Regions from separate parts of the Promicromonospora sp. NPDC050249 genome, predicted to be linked through region 2. Evidence: riboswitches for the same ligand, from Rfam matches in the RefSeq annotation. Region 2 holds a riboswitch; the other holds the start of a gene.
The links. A riboswitch is a leader RNA that binds a small molecule or an ion and turns the genes downstream of it on or off. The one in region 2 is predicted to bind FMN.
Positions count from the first base shown of each region.

Region 1: it holds a riboswitch for FMN, as region 2 does, so the genes downstream of both, pnuC (nicotinamide riboside transporter PnuC) here and ribD (bifunctional diaminohydroxyphosphoribosylaminopyrimidine deaminase/5-amino-6-(5-phosphoribosylamino)uracil reductase RibD) in region 2, are expected to answer to the same signal.

Region 1 is NZ_JBFAKY010000008.1:185,369-199,525, reverse strand. Features, by position in the region: gene AB0I32_RS09105 (hypothetical protein) at 1-646, opposite strand, end outside; gene AB0I32_RS09100 (DUF4097 family beta strand repeat-containing protein) at 702-1,613, opposite strand; gene AB0I32_RS09095 (response regulator transcription factor) at 1,610-2,272, opposite strand; gene AB0I32_RS09090 (histidine kinase) at 2,260-3,660, opposite strand; gene AB0I32_RS09085 (acyl-CoA dehydrogenase family protein) at 3,758-4,978, opposite strand; gene AB0I32_RS09080 (Gfo/Idh/MocA family oxidoreductase) at 5,028-6,179, opposite strand; gene pnuC (nicotinamide riboside transporter PnuC) at 6,207-6,893, opposite strand; FMN riboswitch at 7,007-7,144, opposite strand; gene AB0I32_RS09070 (helix-turn-helix domain-containing protein) at 7,234-7,983, opposite strand; gene AB0I32_RS09065 (hypothetical protein) at 8,054-8,248, opposite strand; gene AB0I32_RS09060 (disulfide bond formation protein DsbA) at 8,271-8,888, shown strand; gene AB0I32_RS09055 (LLM class F420-dependent oxidoreductase) at 8,941-9,870, shown strand; gene AB0I32_RS09050 (alpha/beta hydrolase) at 9,981-10,844, shown strand; gene AB0I32_RS09045 (solute carrier family 23 protein) at 10,886-12,148, shown strand; gene AB0I32_RS09040 (TetR family transcriptional regulator) at 12,244-12,930, shown strand; gene AB0I32_RS09035 (ABC transporter ATP-binding protein) at 12,974-13,903, shown strand; gene AB0I32_RS09030 (hypothetical protein) at 13,900-14,157, shown strand, end outside.
Region 2 is NZ_JBFAKY010000023.1:32,314-46,470, forward strand. Features, by position in the region: gene AB0I32_RS18620 (histidine kinase) at 1-472, shown strand, start outside; gene AB0I32_RS18625 (response regulator transcription factor) at 469-1,170, shown strand; gene AB0I32_RS18630 (DUF2306 domain-containing protein) at 1,257-1,910, shown strand; FMN riboswitch at 1,969-2,103, shown strand; gene ribD (bifunctional diaminohydroxyphosphoribosylaminopyrimidine deaminase/5-amino-6-(5-phosphoribosylamino)uracil reductase RibD) at 2,297-3,382, shown strand; gene AB0I32_RS18640 (riboflavin synthase) at 3,382-4,056, shown strand; gene ribB (3,4-dihydroxy-2-butanone-4-phosphate synthase) at 4,053-5,486, shown strand; gene ribH (6,7-dimethyl-8-ribityllumazine synthase) at 5,483-5,968, shown strand; gene AB0I32_RS18655 (hypothetical protein) at 6,060-6,767, shown strand; gene AB0I32_RS18660 (phosphoribosyl-ATP diphosphatase) at 6,833-7,096, shown strand; gene hisG (ATP phosphoribosyltransferase) at 7,152-8,015, shown strand; gene AB0I32_RS18670 (PH domain-containing protein) at 8,021-8,530, shown strand; gene AB0I32_RS18675 (DEAD/DEAH box helicase) at 8,642-10,681, opposite strand; gene AB0I32_RS18680 (CDP-alcohol phosphatidyltransferase family protein) at 11,026-11,598, shown strand; gene AB0I32_RS18685 (DUF881 domain-containing protein) at 11,595-12,506, shown strand; gene AB0I32_RS18690 (small basic family protein) at 12,503-12,835, shown strand; gene AB0I32_RS18695 (glycoside hydrolase family 27 protein) at 12,913-14,157, shown strand, end outside.

The DNA of each region.
Region 1 (14,157 bases), on a different contig from region 2:
CCGCTGCGCCCGGCAGCACCACGTTCCGGACGAACCCCTTGGCGCTCGACGCCGTCGCGGCCAGCGCGAGGGCCACCGCACCCGGAGCGATCTTGATCCAGGCGCCGATGGTGGCCAGCGTCATCGCGACCGCCGGACGCTGGGCCGCTACGAGCAGCGCCACGAGGATGATCGGCGCGAGCAGGCCGTCGAGCCGGCCGATCCAGATCGGCCCGAGCGCCATGAGGAACGCGAGCCAGAACCAGACGGCCACCCGTCCGCGCGGGCGTGCCCGGCCGAGCACCAGCACCGCGCCGGCGTTCGCGACGGTGACGAGGCTCATCCACACCCAGTCGTAGCCGTGCGTGGAGTCGGTGAACAGTGCGGGGACCACCATGGGCGCGAGAGCGCCGAGCGGATAGACCCAGTCGTAGTCGAAGACCGGCCACGACCCGGTGTTCATGCCGTTGCGGACCCACCACTCGTACAGGCCCACGTCGCCGAGGATCTGCGGCTCGAAGACCCACGCCTGCAGGATGATCCAGGCGTGGGCCAGCACGAAGCCGATCCACAGGGCCGGCCACGAGGTGAGCACATGGTTGGCGGACCGCAGGATGTCCTTGCCCACGGCCTTGGGCGTTGGCGAAATGTCTGACGCGCTCGGCACGGCCACATCCTTGCACGTGCTGGATGACGGGCCCGCCCGGTACTACTGCCTGGTACTACTTGCCGAGGTAGGCCACGTCGCCGTTCGAGCTGCGGATCTCGACCGTGCGCTCGGCGTTCGGGTCGGTGGATCCCTCGATGATCTGGTCGCCGTTCGACGTGTCGATCGTCAGGGCCACGGGCTCGCCGTCGCCGACGACCGTGACCTCGCCGTTGCTGGACACGCCGTAGACGTCGCCCTCGACCCCGGAGATCTCCACCGAACCGTTGCTGGTGTCCGCCGAGGCGTCGCCGGTCACCGAGTCGATGGTGATCTCGCCGTTGCTGCTGTCGGTGGTGACCGTGCCGTCGACGTCGGCGACCGAGATCTCGCCGTTCGACGTCGAGGCGTCCACGTCGGCACGGGAGTCGCTGACGTCGATGTCGCCGTTGCTGGACCGGGCGTCCAGCGGGCCGGTGAGCCCGGCGGCCTCGACGTCGCCGTTGCTCGTGTCCAGGGACAGGTCGCCGGCCAGGCCGGTCGCCACGATGTCGCCGTTCTCCGTGCGGATCACCACCTCGGTGCCGGCCGGCAGCGCGACGTCGAGCTCGCCCGAGCAGCGCGGCAGGGCGATGAACCACCCGCACCGGTGCGTGAGCTCGAGCCGGCTCGCGGACTCGTCCGCCGAGTACGTGGGCTCCCGCAGACCGCTGTGGGCAATGACGTCGACCTCGATGTCGCCCTCGGCGGCGGTGACCGTGACGTCGCCGTCGGCCACGAGCTCGACGGTGCTCACTGCGTCGTAGGACCGGTGGGTGGTGCGGGTCTCCGACATCATCAGGTCGGTCAGGAACAGTGCGCCGAGGACGATCGCCGCGAGGGCGAGAGCGACGCCTGCGGCCGCCAGGACGCGGCCGGTGGCGCCGCGCTGCGGCGGTTCCGGTGCGTCGACGAGGACCGGGGCGTCCTGGGGATATGGCTGGTTCATGAGCGGGATCCGTTCTGGTCGAGCCAGCGCAGCACGGCGAGCACACGGCGGTGGTCGTCGGTGGCGGGCGGGAGGCCGAGCTTGTTCAGGATGTTGGTGACGTGCTTCTCCACCGCGGCCAGCCCCACGACGAGGCGGTCCGCGATGGCGGCGTTGGAGCGGCCCTCGGCCATGAGCGCGAGCACCTCGCGCTCCCGCCGGGTCAGGACGTCGAGGTCGGATCCGGGATGCCGCGCGATGATCTGGGTGACCACCTCGGGGTCGACGACGGTGCCGCCGCCGGACACCCGGGCGACCGCGTCGAGGAACTCGTCGACGTCGGCGACGCGGTCCTTGAGCACGTAGCCCAGGCCACGGGCGCCACGCGCGAACAGCTCCGTCGCGTAGCTCTGCTCCACGTACTGCGACAGCACCAGGACCGGCAGGTCGGGGTGCAGGCTGCGCAGGTGCACGGCGGCGCGCAGCCCCTCGTCGGTGTGCGACGGCGGCATCCGGACGTCCGTGACGATCAGGTCCGGCAGCTCGACGTCGGGGGTGGAGAGCGCGCGGACGAGCTCGTCCGCCGTGCCGTGCCCCGTCACGGTGTGCCCCTCGGCGGCGAGCAGCCGCGTGAGCCCGTCCAGGAGGAGGACGGAGTCCTCAGCGATCACGATGCGCACGGGACCTCCACGGTCAGGCGGGTGCCCTCACCGGGCGGGCTGTCGAGCTCGAACGTGCCGTCGAGGGCCAGGACACGGCCACGCAGGCCTTCGAGGCCGCTGCCGTGGGACGGCTCGGCGCCACCGCGGCCGTCGTCGTGCACGGTGATGCGCAGGCGCACCGGGTCGTCGTCGGGCACGAGGACCGCCACCACCCGGACGGAGTCGGCGCCCGCGTGCTTGGCGACGTTGGTCAGGGCCTCTGCGACCACGAAGTACGCGGCGGCCTGCGCGGCGGCGCTCGCGGGCGAGAGGTCACCGGTGACCTCGACGCGTACGGGCACCGGGCTGCGCCCCGCGAGGGCGGAGAGCGCGGCGTCGAGCCCGCGGTCGGAGAGGACCGCGGGGTGGATGCCGCGCACCAGGTCGCGCAGCTCGGCGAGCGTCTCCTTGATCTCGCGGTGCGCGAGCTCCAGGGCCGCGACAGCGTGCTCAGGATTCTTGTCGGCCAGCCGGCGGGCCACACCGAGCTCGACACCGAGGGCGACGAGGCGCTGCTGGGCGCCGTCGTGCAGGTCGCGTTCGATGCGGCGGCGTTCGGTGTCGGCCGCCGAGACGACCGCGGTGCGCGACTCGGTGAGGACCACCGCTCGTTCCCGGGCGGTGTGGGCGGACGCCTCGGCGAGGCGCGTCTCCTGCTCGGCGGCGGCGGCGCGGGCGTGGGCGAGGTCCGCGGCGGACGGCCCGAGCAGGAACGTCGCGAGGCGCAGGACGAGGTACGACCCGTACTGCGCGAGGGCGGCCGCGGCCCACACGAGCAGGACGGCGCCGGAGAGCGCGCCGACGACGGTGGCGGGCCACGCCAGACCTGACCAGGTCGCGAGGGCGCTGTCCCTGCCGAGCACGACGAACACGAGCGCGGCGGCGGCCCCGCCGACCAGTGCCGCGGCGACCGCGAAGGACACGGTGCTGATCAGCATCGCGAGGAAGGCATAGAGGGTGGCGGCCCACGCGCGGTTGTCGCGGACCGGCGCCCACAGCGTCGACCCGAGTCGGCGCCGGGCGGGGGCCCGGAGCGGCGGCGGGGCGGGGATCGTGATTCCCGTCTGGGCGGCGAGGCGGGCGCGCTCGACCCCGCCGAACCACCGTGCGCCGATCAGGGCTGCGGCGAGGAGCGGCACCCCGATGCCGAGCGCCGGGACGAGGCCCGCCGACACCGCGACGAGGACCCACAGGACCACCCCGCCCGTCAGGTGCCAGAGCCAGCCGACGGCGAGGGCGGCGAAAGCCCGCCAGGTGGCCGCGTCGTACGGCGCCCGGAAGAACGCGGCGGCCGAGACGAGTGCGGGCGCGACGCGGTCCTCGAGGGTGCGGAGCTGGGGCGGCGTCGGGCCGTCATCGCTGGTCATGTGCATGACACTAGGCCGACGCGCGGCCCCGCGACATGCTGCCGCCCCACGGCACGAGGGTGGGGTTTCCCCTACCCCCGGCCTGTTGGTGGAGCGATCAGGCGAACGCGCTGGTGCCCGTGATCTCGCGACCGATGATCAGCGCCTGCACGCTCTCGGTGCCCTCGTAGGTGTGCAGGGCCTCGATGTCGGTGAAGTGCCGGGCCACGCGGTTCTCGAGCAGGATGCCGTTGCCCCCGAGCAGGTCGCGGGCGATCGCCGCGATCTGGCGGGCGCCCCGCGTGGCGGTGTACTTGGCGAGCGAGGCCTGCGGGCCCGTGAGCTGCCCGGCCTCGTCGAGCCGCGTCATCTGCTTCACGAGCAGCTGGATCTGCGTGAGGATCGACAGCATCGTGGTGAGACGCTCCTGCACCATCTGGCTCGCGGCCAGCGGGCGGCCGAACTGCGTCCGCTGCTTCGAGTAGGCCACTGCCGACTCGTAGCACGCGACGGCCTGGCCGACGGCCTGCCAGGCGACACCGAGGCGGGTCGCGAACAGGACGCGCCCGGTGTCCTTGAAGGTGCGGGCCTTCGGCAGGAGGTTCCCGGCCGGGACGAACACGTCGTCCAGCACGATGTGCGCCTGGTGGATGGCGCGCAGCGAGACCTTGCCCTCGATGGTCGTCGCCTCGTAGCCGGGGGCGTCCTGCGGCACGATGTAGCCGTGTACCTGGCCGTCCTCGCCACGTGCCCACACGACCGAGATGTCGCCGATCGAGCCCAGACCGATCCACTTCTTCTCGCCGTTGATGACGTAGCCCTCGACGCCGTCCCGCGTCTCTTGCACGGCCGACGTCTCCAGACCCACCGAGTCCGAGCCGTGCGTGGGCTCGGTCAGCGCGAACGCGCCGAGGATCTCGCCGCGGGCCATGGGGCCCGCGTACTTCTCGATCTGCTCGTCGGAGCCGAGCATCACGATCGAGCGCAGCGCGAGGCCGCCCTGCACACCACAGATGGTGGAGACCGAGCCGTCGCCGCGCGACATCTCCATCGCGGCCAGGCCCTCGGCCATCTTGGAGATCTTCGGGTAGCCGGGCACGTCCACGCCGTCGCGCAGGAAGTCCAGCTCGGCCATGCGCTTGACCAGGTCCATCGGGACCTCGTACCGCTCCCAGTAGCCGTCGATGACCGGCAGGACCTCGTCCTGCACGAACTGGCGGACGGCGAGCTGGTGCGCCCGCTCCTCCTCCGTCACGTCGGCGAAGGCGCCGGCGAAGTCGATGTCGAGCGGTTGCGAGACGTCGTAGTCGGGCGCCGTCACACCTGGGATCTGAGTCATGGTTCCATGGTGCTCCGGTACTGGATCTCAGGTCAAACGATACTAGGTCTCACGCTGGAGTGCGGTCGGCATGGTGGCAGGCCCGCCCACCGGCCCACGGCTGCGGCCGGGTCCGCACCCATTCGCCCGACGCCGCCGCGCGCCGCATCTCGAGCTGGAGGTACTGGTCCTGCGCGGCCTCGGCCACGGAGTACGGCGACGGTGCCCCGAGCAGGGCGTGGTCGGCCATGTCGGCGACGATGCGTGCGATCGACAGCTCGTCGTCCGGCAGGCGGGCCGGTCGGAACTCGTTGCGGTACAGCCAGCCGCCGTCGAGCGTGTAGCCGCGCAGGTACAGGCCCTCGTGGCTGCCGGCACCGCCCGCGGCGACCCGCTCCAGCGTGGAACGCCGGGGAAGGCCGTCGGCGCCGACGTGCCGCACGACGTCGTCGCGCAGCTCGCCGCGCTCGCCGCGGACCAGCAGCGTCGGGGAGCGGACCCAGGAGCGGTACTGGACGTCGTCGAACTCGTAGGTGCCGAGCCGGCCGCCGAAGTCCAGCCACGCGGTCGCGTGCACGGTGTCGACGAGGTCCAGGTCCTCGGGATCGCCCGCGCGGCTGGGGCTCGGCAGCACCCGGCGCGCGTCGCGCCGGGCCGTGATCACCGCATCCTCGAACGTCACGCCGAGGGCCCGGCGCAGCACGCTGACGCCGTGGTAGTCGTGCGCGACGGAGACGTGCGCGTCCGTCACGGTGCCCAGCAGTCCGGAGCCCGCGACCGCGAGCTGCGCCCCGACCAGTGGCTCCAGGTGGTACTGCTCGGCGACGTGTATGCAGGCGCCGTCGTCCACGAGCCGCTGCAGCGCCACCAGCTCCTCGACGGTGCCCGCAGCGGGCGTCTCCGTCAGGACGGGGACGCCCGCTGCGGCGAGGTCACGGATCACCGGCTGGGCCGCGCCGGCGGGCAGGGTCAGCAGGACGACGTCGGGCCGGCCGCCGGCGAGCAGCTCGGGCACCGAGGCGTAGGCGGGCGCGGGAAGCCCGGGCAGGCCCGCGGCGGTGAGGCCGCGGGCCGCCAGCCCCGCGCGGTCCGCCGCGTTGCGGGTGGCCACGCCGACCACCTCGAAGTGGTCGGGCAGCGCCTGCAGGACCCGCAGCATGGTCCGGGCCCGGAAGCCCGAGCCGACGATCCCGATCCTGGCCGTGCGGTTCCGTGAGGTCACGGAGCCCGACGCTACGCCCTCGGGCGCTCAGGCGGTGGCGACCGCCGCGTCGTCCGGCTCGGCGCCCTCGCGGCGGCTGATGCGCCACCACGCGAAGAACCCGAACAGCGTGAACAGGCCGTAGATGACGTACATCAGCGCGGTCGCCCAGTACCCGGCCGAGAACAGCAGGGGGACGCCGACCAGGTCGACGGCCACCCAGATCAGCCAGAACTCGACCCAGCCCTTGGCCATACCGTAGGTCGCGAGCACGGAGCCCGTGAAGATCCAGGCGTCGGCCCAGACCGGCTCGTACGAGCCGAGGGTCCGGAAGAGCGGGGTCAGGAGCAGCGTGCCGGCGAACATGCCGGTCACCAGGCCCACGCGGGCCTGCCAGGAGGCCCAGCGCGGGTGGACCGCCACCGTGCCGACGCCGCCCATGCGCTGGGTCTGGCGCCAGCGGTACCAGCCGTAGATCGAGACGGCGATGAACATGATCTGCCGGCCGGCCTGGCCCAGCATGTCCGCTCGCGTCGCGTCACCGAACCATGAGCCCATGAACACCGTGAAGAGCAGGATGTTGCCCACGATGCCCACCGGCCAGGCCCACACCTTGCGGCGCAGGCCGCCGAGCGCCGACGCCAGGCCGAACAGGTTGCCGATGACCTCTCGCCAGTAGATCTGCTGGTCGGCAACCAGGAACGTCGCGTCATAGGCGGCGCGGAACCAGTCCATGTCTCTTCCCTCTCCGAAGGTCCGCACACGGGGACTCCGGGGTGAGGGTCGGCGCGCCACCAGGACACCGACGACGACGCGAGAGGGCACCCCGAGGGGTGACGGCGCGCGCCGCACGTGCTTCCTCCCATCCGGACTTTAACCGTCGGTCCTGGAGTTTCACCAGGTCAACCGAGCCTCTCCCGAAGGAGCGACGCGGGTCGCGGACTATCACCGCCGGCTCGGAATTTCACCGACCCCGGAGCACGTGTGCATCTGCTGCACTTGAACTACTGCACTGCTTGCTTGCGGAACACAGGATGCCACGACGCCATTCCCGGCCGGAAGTGCCTGGCGCGTGCTAGGCGAGCGCTTCCCGGACCGCGCGAGCCACCTCGTCCGGCCCGGCACCGCCCGAGACGACGGTCACGACCACACGGCGGCCGGACGGCGCGCTGCCGCTCGCTGGAGCGTGGCCGCCGGCGCCGAGGACGGCGGCCCGCCGCAGGTCGGCGAACGCCTCCTCCAGCTCGGGCCGCAGCTCGAGCGACGGCGTGCGCAGCCAGCGCCGCAGTATCGCGTTGTGCACGGCGACCACGGACGCGGCGAACGCTATCGACGCCGTGGACGTCGACCGCTCCGGCGGCAGCGTGTCGCGCAGGTAGTGCGTGAACGCCCGCTCGTAGCGGTGCGTGGTGATGAGCTCACGGTCGCGCAGGGCAGGGACCTGCTGCAGCAGGGCGTACCGGGCGAGCGACGTCTCACGCTGGCCCACGTGGTGGTCGAACACCATGCGTGCCGCGCGGCACACCTCGAGGTACGGGTCGATCTCGGGGTCCCAGGCACGGCCGAGGTCGTGCCCGGACTCCTCACTGGTGCGGGCGTCGGGGCGGGTGGCGGCCAGCATCACCACCACCTCCTCGAGCAGGAGCTCGTGGTCGGCGAAGACCACGTCCTCCTTCGAGCGGTACCGGCGGAAGAAGGTGGCCCGGCTGACCTTTGCGGCGTCGGCGATCTCCTCGACGGTGGTCCCCTCGTACCCCTGCCGGGTGAACAGGTCCACCGCGACGTCTACTGCCTGCGCATGCGTGTGGGTACGGACGGCGGTCATGCCAGGCAGGCTACCGCGTACCCCTCGGGGCGCGGGAAAAATCCTTGAGCGATATGTAGTGGTCAAGGCGCTAGTTTTCCGGGTCCGAGATCTTGCCGGACCGCAGTCTGTGCAGGTAGCGCACCTCGCGTACGGCCATCAGGAGGCCCAGGCCACCGGGTACCGCCGACCACGGATGACCCAGTACAACTCCGACAAGGCACACCAGAAAGATCACCCCACCGCCGACGACGGTGGCGAGACTCGCCCAACGGATCCCGGTCACGCAGTGAGCGTAGTCTGCGGGCGTGACCGAGATCGCTGCCAAGCCCGTCGTCGACGTCTACGTCGACCCCATGTGCCCCTTCGCCTGGATCACGTCGCGCTGGGCCCTCGAGGTGGCGCGGCTCCGCGACGTCGACCTGACCTTCAAGCTGATGAGCCTCTACCTGCTGAACAAGGACAGGGACATCGACGACGGGTACCGGGCGCGCATCGAGCGGTCACGCGGCATCGGCCGCATCGCCGCGGCGGTCCAGACCGACCACGGACCCGAGGCGTTCTCCGCGTTCTACACCGCAGCAGGCACCCGGATCCACAACCAGCAGAACAAGGACTTCGACGCGGTGGCGGTCGAGGCGCTCGCCGAGGCCGGCCTGCCCGCCGACCTCGCCGCGGCGGCGACGTCCACCGACTACGACACGGCGCTCGCTGTCTCTCACGAGTCCGGCATGAAGCCCGTCGGCGACGACGTCGGCACGCCCACCATCCACGTCGACGGCGTCGCGTTCTTCGGCCCGGTGCTCACGCGCATCCCGCGCGGCGAGGAGGCGGCCGCCCTGTTCGACGCCTCCGTGACGCTCGCGCGGTACCCGTACTTCTACGAGATCAAGCGCTCCCGCACGACGGACCCCGCCTTCGACTGACTGCCTTGGTCGCTCGCAGCCGACGTCGGTGGGGCGTGGCATCGTTGAGGTCATGACTCTTGACCTGCGCATCTTCACCGAGCCCCAGCAGGGCGCGACGTACGACGACCAGCTCGCTGTCGCCCAGGCGACCGAGCGCCTCGGGTTCAGCGCGTTCTTCCGGTCCGACCACTACCTCGCCATGGGCGACGGCGACGGCCTGCCCGGCCCCACCGACTCCTGGATCACGCTCGCGGGCCTCGCCCGCGACACGTCGACCGTGCGGCTCGGCACGCTGGTGTCCTCGGCGACGTTCCGCCACCCCGGCGTCCTCGCCATCCAGGTGGCGCAGGTGGACCAGATGTCCGGCGGCCGCGTGGAGCTCGGCCTCGGCACCGGCTGGTTCGGGGCCGAGCACAGCGCGTACGGCATCCCGTTCCCCGACAAGCGGTTCGGCATCCTCGAGGAGCAGCTCGCCGTCATCACCGGCCTGTGGGGCACCCCGGTGGGGGAGAAGTTCTCGTTCTCCGGCGAGCACTACGAGATCGTCGACTCGCCGGCCCTGCCGAAGCCCCAGCAGTCCAGGATCCCCGTGCTCATCGGTGGCGGCGGCCCGCGCCGGACACCCGCCCTCGCGGCGCGGTACGGCGACGAGTACAACCAGTCCTTCCCCGAGATCGACGCGATCGGCCCGCGCATCGAGGTCATCAACAAGGCACTGGCCGACGCCGGGCGCGCGCCCGGGTCGCTGGTCCAGTCGGTCGCGCTGGTCGCCGTCGTCGGCAAGGACGAGGCCGAGTTCACCAGGCGTGCGACGGCGATCGGCCGCGAGCCCGCTGAGCTGCGCGAGCACGGCATCGCCGGGACGGTCTCCGAGGTCGTGGACCGGCTCAAGGCCCTTGAGGCCGCTGGGGTCCAGCGGGTCTACCTCCAGATCCTGGACCTGGCCGACCTGGACCACCTCGACCTGATCGCGCGCGAGGTGCGTCCGCAGCTCGGCTGATAAGCCCCGTCCCGGCCTGTGATGCGAATTACCGCTAGCGCAGGCCGGGCGGAGAGATTCTTCTTATGGTCGTGGCGGCCGTGCTTGCCGTGACACACATCGGAGAACTCATGCAGAGCTTTTCTCGTGCCGTCCGAGCCGCTCTCGCGGCGACCACGCTCGTCGCAGGAACCCTCGTAGCAGTGCCCTCCGCCGTCGCCGACGACAGCTATCAGCGCGGACCCGACCCGACGGTGGAGAGCATCGAGGCGGCGCGGGGCACCTTCGAGATCGGGACAGCGGTCGTCACGCGTGCCGCCGCCGAGGGCTTCGGCGGCGGCACGGTGTACTACCCCGTCGACACCTCCGAGGGCACCTTCGGCGCGGTGGCGGTGTCGCCGGGCTACCGGTCCTCGCAGGCAGCGGTCGCCTGGCTGGGTCCGCGCCTGGCGTCGCAGGGCTTTGTGGTGATCACCATCGACACGCTCCGCCTGTCCGACTCGCCCGACCGACGCGGCGACCAGCTGCTCGCCGCGCTGGACTACCTGCAGCGCACCGAGCTCGCGGACCGGATCGACCCCGGCCGGCTCGCCGTGATGGGCCACTCGATGGGTGGAGGCGGCAGCCTGGAGGCCGCCAAGGACTACCCGGCGCTGCAGGCGGCGATCCCGCTGGCGGCGTGGAACACCGACAAGTCCTTTCCCGAGGTCACCACACCGACCCTGATCATCGGCGCAGAGGACGACAACATCGCGCCGGTGCGGTCGCACTCCGAACGGTTCTACGAGTCGCTGCCGGCGGACGCCGACAAGGCGTACCTGGAGCTGCGTGACGCCTCGCACTCCGCGCCGACGACGGACGGCACGACCATCGCGAGGTACAGCCTGTCCTGGCTCAAGCGCTACGTGGACGACGACGAGCGGTACACGCAGTTCCTCTGCCCGCCCCCTGTCCCGGACCAGCTGATCAGTGAGTACCGCAGTACCTGCGGCTAGGATCCGCGCGACACCCCCGTTGCGAGATCAAGGACAACACCATGCGACTCGGCTGGAAGCGGCACGGCGACGGCGCCCGCATCACCCCTGGTGAGGTGGTTGCCCCGGACGAGCGGCTGAGCTGGCCGCGCACCATCGGGATCGGTCTGCAGCACATCGTCGCGATGTTCGGCGCCACGTTCCTGGTGCCGGTCCTGACGAAGTTCGACCCGGCGACCACGCTGTTCTTCTCGGCGATCGGCACCATCGCCTTCCTGCTGATCACGGGCAACAAGCTGCCGAGCTACCTCGGGTCCAGCTTCGCGTTCATCGCGCCGATCACGGCGGCGACGGCGTCCGGTGGGCAGTCGGTGGCGCTTGGAGGCATCGTCGCCACCGGCCTGCTGTTGACCCTCGTCGGCGTGGTGGTGCACTTTGCGGGGCCGCGCTGGATCCAGATCGCCATGCCGCCCGTGGTGACGGGTGTGATCGTGGCCCTGATCGGCCTGAACCTGGCGCCGGTGGCGTGGCAGAACTTCCAGGTGTCCCCGGTGACCGCAGTGATCACCCTCGCCTCGATCCTCCTGATCCAAGTCCTGTTCCGCGGTCTCCTTGGCCGCCTGGCGATCCTGCTCGGCGTCGTCATCGGGTACGCCGTCGCCGCGGTGCGCGGCGAGGTCGACTTCTCGAAGGTGGGAGACGCGGCCTGGGTCGGCCTGCCCCACTTCGTCGCGCCGTCGTTCGACCCGAACGTGCTCGGCCTGTTCCTCCCGGTGGTGCTGGTGCTCATCGCGGAGAACGTGGGCCACGTGAAGTCGGTGGCCGCGATGACCGGCCGCAACTACGACCCGCTGACCGGGCGCGCACTCCTGGCCGACGGCGTCGCCACGACCCTCGCCGGCCTCGGCGGCGGCTCCGGCACCACTACCTACGCCGAGAACATCGGCGTCATGGCGGCGTCCCGCGTGTACTCGACGGCGGCGTACTGGGTCGCCGCGTTCGGTGCGCTGGTGCTCAGCCTCTCTCCCAAGTTCGGCGCGCTGATCGCGAGCGTCCCTGAGGGTGTGCTCGGCGGGGTCACGACCATGCTCTACGGCATGATCGGCATCCTGGGCGCGCGCATCTGGGTGCAGGCCAAGGTCAACTTCTCCGACCCGGTCAATCTGGCGACGGCCGCCGTGCCGCTCGTCATCGGTATCGCGGGCTTCACATGGACCGCAGGGGACCTGGAGTTCGGCGCCATCGCCCTCGGCACCGCCGCTGCCCTGGTGATCTACCACGTCATGGGCGCGATCGGCCGCTGGCGTGGTACGGCCGAAGGCTGACAGTTCTGGCCTCAGGCGCACAGATCACATCCGCTGATCTGTGCGCCTGACCCATGTCTGGACACCGTGCTGAACGCGTGGTTAGCATGTTGAACATGCGTTCAGCCAAGGCCGAGGAAGCGGGCAGCGGAGAGGCCAGCCCGAGCGACCTCACCGCGCGCGCCCGGATCCGCGACGCCGCGATCAACCGGTTCGCGGTGGAGGGCTTCGGCGCCTCGGTGCGCGCCATCGCGGCCGACGCCGGTGTGAGCGCCGGCCTCGTGATGCACCACTTCGGCTCGAAGGACAAGCTGCGTGCCGAGTGCGACGCGCACCTGCTGGCCACGATCGGCAGGCTCAAACGCGAGAACGTCGCCGAGGCCGCGGCGGGCCACAGCTTCTTCCACAAGTTCGCGGCGGTCGAGGAGAACGCACCCATCGTCGGCTACGTCCTGCGGTCCATGCAGGACGGCAGCGCCCTCGCCCAGGACTTCATCGGCCACATGGTCGACGACGCGGTGGGCTACACCAAGGACGGCGTAGCGGCGGGCGTGATCGTGCCCAGCCGGGACGAGACGGCGCGGGCCCGCTACCTCACCCTCTCGTCGCTCGGCGCGCTGCTGCTCGAGGTGACGCTCGACCCGCCGTCCGACCCGAGCGACCTCGTCAGCATCGTCCGCGGCTACTTCACGAACAGCTATCTGCCGATGATGGAGCTGTTCACCGAAGGTTTCCTCACGTCGCGCCGCATGCTCGACGAGTACCTGATGTACGTGCCCGACCCGCCGTCGGGGGAGGAGTAGCGCCTGCCCCATCCCTCTTCCGACGTCCGAGAGCGAGCGAGACATGACCGCGGCACCAGCGATAGAGATCCACGACCTGCGCAAGTCCTTCGGCAGTGTCCAGGCCCTCGACGGCCTGAACCTGACCGTCCAGCCCGGCGAGATCCGGGGGTTCCTCGGCCCCAACGGGGCCGGCAAGTCCACCACCATCCGTGTCCTGCTGGGCCTCCTGCGCACCGACTCCGGTTCCGCCCGCCTGTTCGGCGGGGACGTGTGGCGCGACGCCGTCGAGCTGCACAAGCGCATCACCTACGTGCCCGGCGACGTGAGCCTGTGGCCCAACCTGACCGGCGGCGAGTGCATCGACTACCTCGCCCGGCTCAGCGGCCGCCACGACAAGAAGCGGCTCGCGGCGCGCAAGGCCGAGCTGCTGGAACGCTTCGAGCTCGACCCGCGCAAGAAGTCGCGCACCTACTCCAAGGGCAACCGGCAGAAGGTCGCCCTGGTCGCGGCCTTCCTGACCGACGCGGAGCTGTACGTGCTGGACGAGCCGACGTCGGGCCTCGACCCGCTCATGGAGGCCGTCTTCACCGAGTACGTCCGCGAGGCGAAGGACGCCGGCCGGTCCGTGCTGCTGAGCAGCCACATCCTGTCCGAGGTCGAGAAGGTCTGCGACACGGTCACGATCATCCGCAACGGGACCGACGTCGAGTCCGGAACGCTCGACCAGCTGCGGCACCTCACCCGCACGAGCGTGACCGCGGTGGTGGCCGGCGACCCGTCGTTCGTCATGCGGCTTGACGGCGTCCACGACCTGGTCACCACGCCGGCCGACGGCGGGACCCGGGTCACGTTCGATGTCGACAACGCGCAGATCGGCGCCGTCCTGTCCGCCGTCGCCGCGCTCGACGTGCACAGCCTCACCGCGACCCCGCCGTCGCTGGAGGAGCTGTTCATGCGCCACTACGGCGACGTGCTGGCGGACGCACGATGACCGCCCTCGCCACCGCGCCGGCCGCGCCGGCCGCCGTGCGCGGGCCGGCCTTCGGCTCCACGCTCGCGGGCACGGGCCGCCTCCTGCGCTTCATGCTGCGCCGTGACCGGCTGCGGCTGCTCGTCTGGCCGCTCGGTGTCGCGCTGCTCTACGCGGGTGCGCTCGGCGAGTACGTGATCCTCGGCGACGACCCGGAGGCGATGTCGGTCCGGGCGACCCTCATGCGTACCCCCGCCATGATCTCGATGGCCGGC
Region 2 (14,157 bases):
CCGCGTCCTGCGCTCGGACGAGCTCCGTCCCGGCGAGGGCGGCGGCGACCGTGCCGACGAGGCGGAAGAGCTCGCTCCCGGGCCCACGCTGGCCGACGTCGAACGCCTCGCCGATCCCACCGTGCCGCGCGTCGAGGTCGACCTGGAGGGCGACCCCGCCCGGGTCTCGGCGGCCGTGGGCGGCGCGGTGCAGCGCATCGCGCAGGAGTCGGTCACGAACGCGCGCCGTCACGCCCGGGGTGCCACCCGGATCGCGGTCCGCGTCGCCGTCGGCGAGACGTCCGTCCGGCTCCGGGTGTCCGACGACGGCGCTGCGCCGGCCACTCCGGGCCACGGCGGGTACGGCCACGACGGGTACGGGCTGGCCGGGATGCGTGAGCGTGCGGCACTGCTGGGCGGCACGCTCGACGCCGGGCCGGACCTGGCCGGCTGGACCGTCGAGGCGGTCCTCCCGCTCTCGGGCGCCGCATGACCGCCGGGCGCGTGACTACCGGGAACATCCGGGTCCTCGTGGCCGACGACCAGGAGATCGTCCGTACGGGCCTCACCATGATCCTGAACGCCCAGGAGGGCATCGAGGTCGTCGGGCAGGCCGCCGACGGCCGGGCCGCCGTCGAGCTGGCACAGCGCCTGCGCCCCGACGTGACCCTGCTCGACATCCGGATGCCGGACGTCGACGGCATCGAGGCGACCAGGCTGCTCGCGGGCCCCGGCGTCGCTGACCCGCTCGCCGTCGTCGTGATCACCACGTTCGACCTGGACGAGTACGTGTACGCGGCCCTGCGCGCCGGGGCTCGCGGTTTCCTGCTCAAGGACGCCGGACCGGCGCTCCTGGCCCAGGCGGTCGAGGCCGCCGCGTCCGGTGACGCCCTGATCGCCCCGAGCGTCACCACGCGCCTCCTGCGCGCCTTCGCCGACACCGGTCCGCGCGACCTGCCCGCCCAGCCGCTGGACCCCCTCACCGCACGCGAGGAGGAGGTTCTGCTGGCGGTGGCCGTCGGCCGGACGAACACCGAGATAGCGCGCGAGCTGTTCGTCACGCTGAGCACCGTGAAGTCCCACGTCGCGAACATGATGACCAAGCTGAGGGCACGCAACCGCGTGGAGGTGGCGCTCTGGGCGTACGACACGGGGCGGCTCCGCCCCGTGCGCCCCACGCGCGAGCCCTGACGCGGCCCGCACTCGTACTTTCGGCCAGGCCGAGACTGGTCCGCAGGCCCATGACCCACGGGGGTCCTGCGGAGCAGGCTCGCACCATGACCACATCCCAGGTGACGACCAAGCTCACCAGCCGCCGCCAATGGCTCGTTCCCGCGGGCCTTCTCCTGCTCGCGCTCGTCCCCGCGCTGGGCGGCGCCGCGCGCGTCTCCGAGCTGGCCGCCGACCCCGTGCTCACCGCCGACAACGCGCGGTTCGTGACCCAGCCGGTCCCGGTGCTGGTGCACATCGTCTGCGTGACCGTCTACAGCATGCTGGGCGCGTTCCAGTTCGTCCCGAGCCTGCGGCGGCGCAGCTGGCACCGGCTGGCGGGCCGCGTCCTGTTCCCTGCCGGGCTCGGTGTCGCGCTGACGGGGCTCTGGATGACTGCGTTCTACGACCTGCCCGCCAAGGACACCGTGGTCGTCAACGGGGTGCGCTACGTGGTCGGTGTCGTGATGGTGATGTCACTGGTTCTGGGGGTGCGCGCGGCGCTGCGCCGCGACTTCGTGACGCACCGGGCATGGATGGTGCGGGCGTACGCGCTGGCCATGGGCGCGGGTACGCAGGCGCTGCTGCTCGGCCCGTACATCGTGGTCGCGGGCGTACCGGGTCCGGCAACCAACACGGCGCTCATGACCGCAGCCTGGGTCATCAACGCGGCGGTGGCCGAGTGGGTGATCCGTCGGCGGCGGACAGCGGGCAGGGTGTGACGCAAGCCATGCCGACGGCCGCGAGGTTTGTGGCATGCTGGCACGCAGCAGTACGCACACACGTGCTCCGGGGTCGGTGTAATTCCGAGCCGGCGGTTATAGTCCGCGACCCGCGTCCTCCGCGAGGAGGACCGGTTGATCTGGTGAAACTCCAGGACCGACGGTGAAAGTCCGGATGGGAGGAAGCACGTGCGGCGTCGCCGTCCCCTGGGACGCGCGTCGTCGTGACGTCGTGCGCGCGGGCAGGGCCGGCCGGCCTCGTCCGCGCACCCGTCGTCCACCCCGGAGCACCGAAGCTCGGGGAGGACAGCATGACCCAGCCACCGCAGGGCCACGCCGCGGCGTACGCGGCCACGACGTTCGGGACGACGACGCTCCGGACCGCCATGCGCCGCGCTCTCGCGCTGGCCGCGCAGGGCCCGGCCTACGGCCCGAACCCGCGGGTCGGCTGCGTGCTCCTCGACCCGGGCGGTCATCCGGTCGCCGAGGGCTTCCACCGTGGCGCAGGGACACCGCACGCGGAGGCAGCGGCGCTGGCCGCCGCCCGTTCGCGTGGCGTCGACCCACGGGGGACGACAGCGGTCGTCACGCTCGAGCCCTGCGCCCACCACGGCCGTACCGGACCCTGCGCCGACGCCCTGATCGACGCGGGTGTCGCCGCGGTGCACGTCGCGGTCGCGGACCCGAACCCGGTGGCGACGGGCGGCGCGGCCAGGCTGCGCGCCGCAGGGATCGAGGTGACGACCGGCATCCTCGCCGACGAGGGCGAGGAGCTGCTGCGCCAGTGGCTGCACGCTGTCCGGACCGGACGCCCCTACGTGACCCTCAAGCTGGCGACCAGCCTCGACGGGCGGGTCGCCGCCGCGGACGGTACGAGCCGCTGGATCACCGGCCCGCAGGCACGGGCCCACGCCCACACGATCCGCGCGCAGGTCGATGCGATCGCCGTCGGCACAGGGACTGCCCTGACCGACGACCCGTCGCTCACCGCACGGACGATCGACGGCGGCCTCTTCGAGCACCAGCCGCTCCGGGTGGTCGTCGGGCGCCGCGAGGTGCCTGACGGCGCCCGACTGCGCGGTCCGGGCGGCGCCCTGCTGCACCTGCCCGAGCACGACCTCGATGCCGTCCTGCGCGAGCTCGCCGAGCGCGAGGTGCGCCACCTGCTCGTGGAGGGCGGCCCCACCCTGGCCACCGCGCTGCTCGCCGCCGACGCGGTGGACGAGCTCCACGCGTACGTGGCACCCGTGCTGCTCGGCGCGGGCGCGACCGCCGTCGGCGACCTGGGCGTCACCACGATCGGCGACGCCGCACGCTTCACCACCCACGACGTGACCCGGCTCGGCGACGACGTGCTCCTGGTAGCGCGCCGCGCCCAGCCGGCCCAGCCCGGCGAGGCCGGCGCGGCCACCGATTCAGTCCAGTCAGCCCAGCCCGGTCGGCTCAGCCGGCACACCAAGGAGGAGATCTGATGTTCACCGGAATCATCGAGGAGCTCGGCTCCGTCGTCGCGCTCGTCCGGCCTGACGGCGACGACGGTGCGGACGCCGTCGTCACCGTCGCGGGCCCGCTCGCCGCGTCCGACGCCCGGCCCGGTGACTCGATCGCCGTCGACGGGGTGTGCCTCACCGTCGTCTCCGTGGCGGACGGCTCGTTCGTCGCGGAGGTCATGCCCGAGTCGCTGCGCCGCAGCTCGCTCGGGGGCCTCGTCCCGGGTTCCGTGGTGAACCTGGAGCGCGCGCTGCCCGCGAACGGGAGGCTGGGCGGGCACGTCGTCCAGGGACACGTCGACGGCAGCGCGACGCTGGTGCGCCGCACGCCCGGCCCGCGCTGGGACGACCTGGAGTTCTCCGCTCCCGCGGCCCTGACCCGGTACGTCGCGGAGAAGGGTTCCATCGCGCTGGCGGGAGTCTCGCTGACCGTCACGTGGGTGTCCGACGGTGGCTTCGGGGTGTCGCTCATCCCGACCACGCTCGCCGCGACGACGCTCGGCCGGCTGGTCCCGGGCGACGTCGTGAACGTCGAGGTGGACGTGCTCGCGAAGTACGTCGAGCGGCTCCTCGCGGCGGGGATGTCGGTGCCGGGCGGGACGACCGCAGCGGATACGGCGGCCGGCGTCGGCGACCTGACCGGGGCCGCACGATGAGCGCGGGCGGGACGGTGCACGTCATGCACCAGGGCGCCGTGGACACGGGCCTCGTGGAGCGGGCCCTCGCCGAGCTCGCCGCCGGTCGGCCCGTCCTCGTGGCGGACGACGCGGGCCGCGAGAACGAGGTCGACGTGGTGTTCGCGGCGAGCGTCGCGACCGCCGAGTGGGTGGGCTGGACCGTGCGGCACTCGTCCGGCTACCTGTGCGCGCCGATGCCCGCGCACCGCGCGGACGCGCTGGAGCTCCCGCTGATGGTGGAGCGGAGCGAGGACCCCCGACGGACCGCCTACACGGTGTCCGTCGACGCCGCGGTGGGTGTCACCACTGGTATCTCGGGTGCGGACCGTGCGCGGACGCTGCGCGTGCTGGGCGACCCGGCTGCGGGCCCGCGGGACCTGATCCGGCCGGGGCACGTGCTGCCCCTGCGGGCGCGGGCCGGCGGCGTGCTGGAGCGTGCGGGGCACACCGAGGCAGCAGTGGACCTCGTGCGGCTGGCGGGCGGTGCGGGACGGGACCTGGGCGAGGTGGGCGCCATCGCAGAGCTCGTCCGGGACGACGGCGCCGTGATGCGCCTGGCCGAGGCGCAGGCCCTGGCCGACGAGACGGGGCTCGTGGTGCTGACCGTCGCGGACCTGGTGGCGTGGCGCCGGGTGCACGACCCTGCCCCGCAGGTCGACGTCGTGGACGCGACGGCCGCCGATGGGGCCGGCACCCCGGCCCTCCGCGTGCTCAGGGTGGCGGAGGCGTCGCTGCCGACACGGCACGGGGACTTCAAGGTGGTGGCGTACCGGGACCTGCGTTCGGGCGCGGAGCACCTGGCGCTGACGCCCGTCGCGCTGTCCGGTCCGCGTCGTGCGGGCTCCGTGCAGGAGGAGGCGACGCGTGCGGGGGCGCTGGTGCGGGTGCACTCCGAGTGCCTGACGGGCGACGCCCTGGGCTCCCTGCGGTGCGACTGCGGTCCGCAGCTGGAGGCCTCGCTGGCGGCGGTCGCCGACGAGGGCGGCGCCGTCGTGTACCTGCGGGGCCACGAGGGCCGGGGCATCGGCCTGGCGGCGAAGATCCAGGCGTACACGCTGCAGGACGGCGGGCGGGACACCGTGGAGGCGAACGTCGACCTCGGGCTGCCGGTGGACGCGCGGGAGTACGGCGCGGCGTCGGCCATCCTGGCGGATCTCGGGCTCGACGGGGTGACGCTGCTGACGAACAACCCGGAGAAGGTCGCGGGCCTGCGGGCGGCGGGCACCGACGTCGTCGGGCGCCGTGGCCTCGTGGTGGGACGCGGCGTGCACAACCACCGGTACCTGGAGACGAAGCGCGTGGTCATGGGCCACCGCATCGAAGAGCTGGACCTCGAGCTCGCGCTCGAGCCGAGCCTTGAACCGAACCTTGAACGAAGCATGGCCGAGGACGAAGGAGCATGCGCATGAGCGGCGCTGGAGCACCGAAGGTGACTGTGGACGGTAGCGGCCTGCGGGTCGTCGTGATCGCGGCGAGCTGGCACGAGCAGGTGATGGACGGGCTGCTGGCGGGTGCCAGGAGGGCGCTGCGGGAGTCGGGCGCCGACTGGACGGAGGTCCGCGTGCCGGGCTCGTTCGAGCTGCCGGTCGCGGCGGCACGAGCGGCAGCCGGGGGAGCGGACGCCGTCGTGGCGCTCGGGGTCGTGATCCGGGGCGGCACACCGCACTTCGAGTACGTGTGCTCCGCGGCGACGACCGGCCTGACGGACGTGAGCGTGCGCACCGGCGTCCCCGTCGGGTTCGGAGTGCTGACGTGCGACGACGAGAAGCAGGCGCTGGACCGTGCGGGTCTGGAGGGCTCGAAGGAGGACAAGGGGGCCGAGGCGGTGGAGGCAGCGATCGCGACGGCGGCCACGCTGCGCGATCTGGCTCTCGCTCCCGTCCTGCATTAATAGTGTGCCAAGCGTCCAAGACATCACCCAGACTCGGGAGAAAAACCGACCAAAGCCTGAAAGAACGGGGTCCTCGGCACATGTACCGGGTATGAGAACCACACATGCTCGGCGGTCGACATCTCGTCTGATCTCACGATCGGCGCTGACGACGGCGCTCGTCAGCGCCGCCGTCGCGGCGGTCACGGCAGGCGGGCTCGCCGGCTGCGCTGCGGCGCAGCCGGCCGGGGGAGCGCAGCCCTCGGGCACGGGGGAGACCGTGGACTCGGCGCTGGACCCGTCGCAGGACCCCGCGTCCGATCCGACGGGCGGGTCCGCCGCCGCCTGCGTCGACTGGGTCTCCTTCGAGACCCCGGCGGAGGCGGCCGCTGACGCGGGCGCCGTGCTCCGGGGGACCGTGGTGGAGCAGGACGGCACGGCGCAGATGTACGGCGTCGAGTCCAACCGCTGGCTGGTCAGCGTCGAGGAGGTGCTCGAGCGGCCGGATCCGCCGTCGGGCCGCCCGCAGACGCAGCCCGAGCTCGAGGTCTCGCCCGGGGAACAGATCACCGTCGTCTCGACGCCGCAGACGTGCAGCGGGGAGGCATACCTCGAGGGTGACCCGCTCGACCCGGCGAGCGGTCTCGGCGGCGCGGACGGCTCCGTGATCATCCTCCTGTCCGCAGCCTTGGGTGACGGCTTCGGCGACGGCTCAGCGGAGCAGGACGACGTCGACGACTTCCATCTGATCACGCCGTACCAGGGCGTCCTGACCCCGGCGAAGGACGGCGCGCTGCCGTCGAAGTGGCCCGCGTCATAGCGGCGAGTGGCCACCACGTGGGACAGGGACGGCCGGCGCCCCCGTCGCCCGACTAGGCTGAGCCCGTGAAGACCTTCGAGACCCTGTTCGCCGAGCTGACCGAGAAGGCCGAGACCCGTCCAGCGGGTTCCGGCACCGTGGCCCAGCTGGACGCCGGCGTCCATGCGATAGGCAAGAAGGTCGTGGAGGAGGCCGCCGAGGTGTGGATGGCGGCCGAGTACCAGTCGGACAGCGAGACCGCTGAGGAGATCTCCCAGCTCCTGTACCACCTGCAGGTCCTGATGGTCGCCAAGGGACTGACCCTCGAGGACGTGTACACGCATCTGTAGCGGGACCTCGTGTCTCGCGCCCAGATCCGTCGTACACCCAGAGAGGAACAACCACATGCTGCGCATAGCCGTCCCCAACAAGGGTGCCCTGTCCGGCCCCGCCTCCGAGATGCTGCGCGAGGCGGGCTACCGCCAGCGCCGCGACACCCGTGAGCTCGTGCTCGCCGACCCCGAGAACGACGTCGAGTTCTTCTTCCTGCGCCCGCGCGACGTCGCGGTCTACGTGGGCACCGGAACGGTCGACGTCGGGATCACCGGCCGTGACCTCATGCTCGACTCGGGCGCCGACGCCGTCGAGCACCTCGGCCTCGGGTTCGCCCGGTCCACGTTCCGGTACGCGGCGCCCGCCGGCCCGGGCGAGACCGACCCCGTGACCGAGGTGAGCCAGATCGCCGGGCGGCGCGTGGCGTCGTCGTACACCACGCTCGTGGCCCAGCACCTGGCGAAGCAGGGCGTCGAGCCCGCCGCGATCGTGCACCTGGACGGCGCCGTGGAGTCGAGCGTGCGGCTCGGCGTCGCGGACGTCATCGCCGACGTCGTGGAGACCGGCACCACCCTGCGGGCCGCGGGCCTCGAGGTGTTCGGCGAGCCGATCCTGCGCTCCGAGGCAGTGCTCATCCGGCAGTCGGACGCCGAGCCGCCCGCCGGCCTCGACATCCTGACCCGCCGCCTGGAGGGCGTGATCACCGCTCGTGAGTACGTGCTCATGGACTACGTGGTCCCCGCGTCGCGGCTCGAGGAGGCGGTGGCGATCACGCCGGGCAAGGAGTCCCCGACCGTCTCGGCGCAGCACCACAGCGACGCCTGCGCCGTGCGCGTCATGGTCCCGCGCCGGGAGACCAACCGGATCATGGACGCCCTGTACGACGTCGGCGCGCGAGCGATCATCGTGACGTCGATCCACGCCTCGCGGTTGTAGGCCTCATGGGTGCGGGGGCGGGCACGGGTCGGGGGACAGCAGGCAGCGCCCCTCGCCGTGACCGTGACCGCTTCCGCACCTTCCGGGGTCGCTTCGGCACCCCGACGGCGTACGCCCTGGCGATCCTGGCCGGTGGCGGCTGCACGTTCGTCGCGCTGGCGTCGAGCACCGCCGACACCGCCAACCGCGTGGCGATGATCGTCTTCGGGCTGGTGGGCGCCGTGATCGCGTGGCGCTTCGGCGCCGTGCGCGCCGTCCCGGACCCGGGCGGCCTCACCGTGGTCAACTACGCCACGAGCCGCCGGCTCGTCTGGGCCGAGATCGTGACCGTGCGGTTCGGGCCCAACGACCCCTGGGTGCACCTCGACCTGGCGGACGGCGACGTGCTCGCAGTGATGGGCATCCAGCGAGCCGACGGCGAGCACGGCATGGCCGAGGCGCGCCGCCTGGTGGCGCTCATCGCCGAGCTGGGCGAGGCCGAGGAGCCTGGCCGGGGCACGCCCGACCGGAAGTAGGCTCGACCAGAAGCAGCGGGACAGCAGAACGGCGGTCGAGCCCCCCGAGATCAGGTCTCGGGGAGCTCGACCGCCGTCGTCATGCGACTGCTGGTCGAGCGTCAGCCGGGATCAGCGGCTGGTGCGCGCGTCCCAGTGCGGGGTGGTGCGGGCACGGGGGCCACGCTCGCCGTCGGGACGGCGGTGGTCGCCACCGCTCCGGGGGGCACGGTCACGGTCGCCGCCGGTACGCGCGGGGCCGCGGTCGAGCGTGATGCGGAGCGGCTTGCCGGCCACGCGGGCGCGGCCCAGCCGGTCCAGCGCCTCGGTGTCCAGCGGCGCGATGATGTCCACCAGCGAGAAGCTGCCGAAGATGTCGATCTTGCCGACGTCGGCGCCGGTGATGCCGCCCTCGCCGGTCAGCGCGCCGACGATCCCGCCAGGCTGCACGCCGTGCGTGTGCCCGACGGCGATGCGGTAGCGCGTGCCACGGGCCGGACGGCGGATGCCGCGGTCGCCCTCGGACCGGCCGCGCGGAGCACCACGGTCGCCGGACCGGTCGTGCCGGTCACCGTCGCGCGTGGTGCGCCTGGCGGCCGCCGACTTGGCCTCGGCCTGCTCGCGCTCGTACTCCTCCTGCTCGGCACGGGCGCGGGGGCCGTCGTCGCCGACCGCGAGCGCCGCCATGGCGGCTGCGATCTCGATGGGGTCGGTGCCGGTCTCGTCCGCGTAGGCGCGGATGAGGTCGGTGTACATCTCGAGGCGGCCTGCTTCGCGGCGGGCCGCGACCTTGCCGAGGGCGCGCTTGACCTGGTGGGCCGAGACGTCGCGGGGGGAGGGGATGGCGACCTCTTCGAGCGAGGCGCGGATGGTGCGCTCGATGCTGCGGAGCTTGCCGCGCTCGTGGGGGGTGACGAAGGTGAGTGCTTCGCCGGTGCGTCCGGCGCGGCCGGTGCGGCCGATGCGGTGGACGTAGGCCTCGGGCTCGCCGGGGACGTCGAAGTTGACGACGAGGCCGATGCGGTCGACGTCGAGGCCGCGGGCTGCGACGTCGGTGGCCACGAGGACGTCGAGGGCGCCGGAGCGGAGTCGCTCGACGATCTTCTCGCGTTCCTTCTGGGCGACGTCACCGGAGATGGTGGCGGCGGAGATGCCCTTTTCGATGAGGGCGGAGCCGACGTCCTCTGCTGCGCCGCGGGTGCGGGTGAAGACGATGGCGGCGTCGGCGTCGGAGGTGGCGAGGACGCGGGCGAGGGAGCCGACCTTGTGGCGGAAGGGTACGACGGCGTAGGTCTGGCGCACCGCGGTGACGGTGGAGGCCTGCCGGGTGACGGCGATCTGCACGGGGTCGGTCATGTGGTGGTCGGCGACCTTGCGGATGGCCGGCGGCATGGTGGCGGAGAAGAGGGCGACCTGGCGCTTGGTGGGTGCCTGGCCGAAGATCTCCTCGACGTCCTCGGCGAAGCCCATGCGGAGCATCTCGTCTGCTTCGTCGAGGACGAGGAAGCGGATGTCGTCGAGCTTGAGGGCGCCGCGGTCGAGGTGGTCCTTGATGCGGCCGGGGGTGCCGACGACGACGTGGACGCCGTCGCGCAGGGCGCGCTGCTGGGGGATGTAGGGGGCGCCGCCATAGACGGGCAGGACGCGGACGTCGTCGAGCTCGGTCGCGAAGGACTCGATGGCGTCGGCGACCTGCATGGCGAGCTCGCGGGTGGGGGCCAGGACGAGGGCCTGGACCTTGCGGAGCTTGGGGTCGATGGCGGCGAGCAGCGGGAGGCCGAACGCGGCGGTCTTGCCGGTGCCGGTCTGGGCGACGCCGGTGATGTCGCGGCCGGCGAGCAGCTCGGGGATGGCGCGTGCCTGGATGGCGGAGGGTGTGACGAAGCCGAGCTTGTCGACGGCTGCCATGAGCTGCGCGGGGAGGCCGAGGCTCGCGAAGGTCGGGCCGGTGGGCTCGGGCTCCGGGGCGGGTGCTGCGGGCTCGGCGGTGGCCGGCGCGGCGGCCTGCTCCGGGGCGGATGCCTCGGGGGCCGCGGTCTCCGGGGTGGTGTCCTCGGAGGTGGTGTTCTCAGTGGTGACGGCCTCGGGGGTCGTCTGGTCGCCGGTGTCGGCGATGGCCTGCTCGGTGTCCTGCTCAGCAGGCGCGATCAGGTCATGGGTGTCGATAGACATGCAGTGATGCACCGTTCGTCGTCGCGGGCGGAGTCAGGGCCGAGGTGAGGGCCCTCGCGTCGCTCGCTCCCGAAACACCTTCCCCGCAGCCGAGGCTGCGGGCCTGTCTCGCACGTTTTGTGCACACACGGGAAGACGACGAACTCCTGGGGATGTGGCACCACCCTATCCGCTGCTGGGGCCTTCGGCACAGAGTGAGGGAGCGTGACGTGCAGCACGCGGGTGATGTTGTGCGTGGTGAGGGGCGTTGTCGGGCCCTCGGACGGCGCGCCAGTGCGGATACGCAACGCTCTCCCCGTAGTATTGCGGCCGAGACGAGACCGGCGTGAGCAAGGGCGGTGAGCGTGTCCACTGGGGCGGAGATGAGCTCCCGGGTCCTGACCGTGCCCAACATGATCAGCCTGGTGCGGCTGGCGCTCGTGCCGGTCTTTGCCGTGCTGATCGTCGTGGGCGAGGACGGCTGGGCGCTGTTGGTGCTCGCTGTCTCGGGCGCCTCGGACTGGCTCGACGGTGTCCTCGCCCGTCGCCTGAACCAGGTCACCCGGCTCGGCCAGATCCTTGACCCGTTCGCCGACCGGCTCTTCATCTTCGTGACGCTGATCGGTCTGGCGTGGCGCGAGGTGGTTCCCCTGTGGCTCGTGCTGGCGATCGTGGCGCGGGACGTGCTGCTCGTGCTGACGGTGCCGGTCCTGGCCCGCCTGGGCTACGGGACGCTGGAGGTGACGCTGGTCGGCAAGGTCGCGACGTTCGCCCTGCTCTACGCGTTCCCGCTGCTGCTCCTCGCGGCGGTACCCGGCTGGCTGGGCGCTGCGGCGCACGTGGTGGGCTGGGCGTTCACCTGGTGGGGCGTCGGCCTGTACTGGCTGGCGGGGCTGCAGTACGTGGCCCAGGTGCGGCGCCTGGCGGCCGCTGCATGATCGCTCCGCACGCCCCCGCGCCGCACAGCACCACCGCACGCCCCGCAGGGCGGCGTCCCGACGAGTCGATGACGCTGCTGCGCGAGGTCACGGACCGCCCTCTGGACCCGGGCTACGCGCTGATGGCACGGCGACGCGCCGAGGCGGGGGAGACGGCGCCGCGTCGTGGGACGGCGAGCACGCTGGGTCTGCTCCTGGTCGCCGTGCTGCTCGGTGCCGCTACCACCGTCGCCGTCCTCGACCTGCGAGCGCCGCAGCCGTTGGTGACGAAGGGCCGTACGGTGCTCATCGAGCAGATCCAGGAGCGCAGTGCCGAGGTGGAGTCGCTGTCGCGGCGTTCAGCGGAGCTCAGCGCGGAGGTGGACGGGCTGCAGGGTGCCTCGTTGCTGCCGTCGGCGTTGGTGGAGATCAACGAGCTGGACCGGTGGGTGAACGGTGCGGTGCCGGTACGGGGTCCTGGGATGGTGGTGAGGCTGACCGACGGCGCGGGTGGTGGGCTGGTGGAGCCGGGTGACGCGCCCGCGGAGTCGCGGGTGCGGGACGCGGACGTGCAGTTCGTCGTCAACGAGCTGTGGGCGGCGGGGGCGGAGGCGGTCGCGGTGAACGATCAGCGGCTGACGTCGTTGTCGGCGATCCGGAACGCGGGTGACGCGATCCTGGTGGACCTGCAGCCGTTGAACGGCCCTGTGTACACGGTCGAGGCGGTGGGTGACCCGGAGGACATGCAGGTCGAGTTCGCGCGTTCGGCGGGCCTGGGGTTCCTGCAGCTGCTGAGCGCGGAGTACGGCATCGAGCACGAGGTGACCGCGAGCGAGGGGATGTACCTGCCGGGTGCGGGTTCCCCGACGCTGCGGTACGCGCAGACAGCGCAGTCAACGCAGGACCGATCCGAGGAGGACAACGGATGATCGCGATCGTCGGGCTCGTGATCGGGGTGGTCGCCGGTCTCGTGCTGCAGCCGACCGTCCCGCTGATACTGCAGCCGTACCTGCCGATCGCGGTGGTCGCGGCCCTGGACGCCCTGTTCGGAGGTCTGCGTGCGATGCTCGACGGGCTGTTCGACGACAAGGTCTTCCTGGTCTCGTTCCTGTCGAACGTGGTGGTGGCGGCGTTCATCGTGTTCCTGGGCGACCAGCTCGGTGTGGGCGGGCAGCTGTCGACGGCGGTGGTGGTGGTGCTGGGTATCCGGATCTTCTCGAACGCCGCCTCGATCCGCCGGCACATCTTCAAGGCGTGAGGGTCGCCGAAGGATTCCGGAAGTCTGTCGCAGGCACCCGGATGCGGTCACCGCACGTGGTGCGGTGAGGTGGCGACGTGCGCATCGATTCGCAACGCAAGGTCCGCGCGGGGCTGCCGCCGATGGGATGGAACAGCTGGGACTGCTTCGGCAGCTCGGTGACCGAGGCCGAGGTCATGGCCAACGCCCAGTTCATGGCTCAGCACCTGTTGCCGTACGGCTGGGACACCGTGGTGGTCGACATCCAGTGGTACGAGCCCGAGGCGGGCGTCCACGCCTACCAGCCGGTATCCGATCCGGTGCTGGACGAGTGGGGCAGGCAGCTCCCGGCTCCCGGGCGTTTTCCGTCGGCCGCCGACGGCTCGTTCCGGGAGCTCGCGGACCGCATCCACGACCTGGGACTGCGCTTCGGCCTGCACATGATGCGGGGGATCCCTCGCAGAGCGGTGGACCTGGACCTACCGGTACTCGGCGGTAACACCACGGCGGCCAGGATCGCCGACCGGGGGAACGTGTGTCCCTGGAACCCTGACAACTACGGCATCGACCACTCGGCTCCCGGAGCGCAGGCGTTCTACGACTCCCAGCTCGCGCTGTTCGCCGAGTGGGGAGTGGACTTCGTCAAGCTCGACGACGTGCTCTACCCGCCGACCCAGGGTGTCGAGATCGCCGCCTACTCGCGAGCGATCGAGCGGTGCGGACGACCGATCGTCCTGAGTCTCTCGCCGGGCAGGGCGCTGTCCCTGGCCCACCGGGAGGAGCTGGCCCTGCACTCGGAGATGTGGCGGATCTCCGACGACCTGTGGGACGCATGGCCGCAGCTGGAGGAGATGTTCCAGCGCGCTGCCCGCTGGGCGCCGCACCAGCGCCCGGGCGCCTGGGCCGATGCGGACATGCTGCCCCTGGGACGCCTTGGTGTTCGAGCGCACGTCGGCCAGGAGCGGGACTCGCGGCTCACGCTGGAGGAGCAGCGCACGATGATCACGCTCTGGGTCATGATGCGTTCGCCGCTGATGTTCGGCGGGCACCTGCCCGCCACGCCGCCCGAGACCTTGGGGCTGCTGCAGAACGCGGACGTGCTGAGGCTCCTTTCGAGCACGGGTAGCCGGGAGATCGTGCGGGACGGATCACTGGTGATCTGGCGCGCCGACTTCCCGGACCACGAGGTGTGCGCCGTCTTCTGGCTCGGCGACGAGTCGCAGGAGGTGACCGTCCATCTCTCCGACGTCGGCAGCGAGCGCCGCGGGCAGGTCCACGACCTCTGGGCCGGGGACGGCGTGCCGCTGCGCGACGGCAGCGTGCGCGTGACCGTGCCCGCCCAC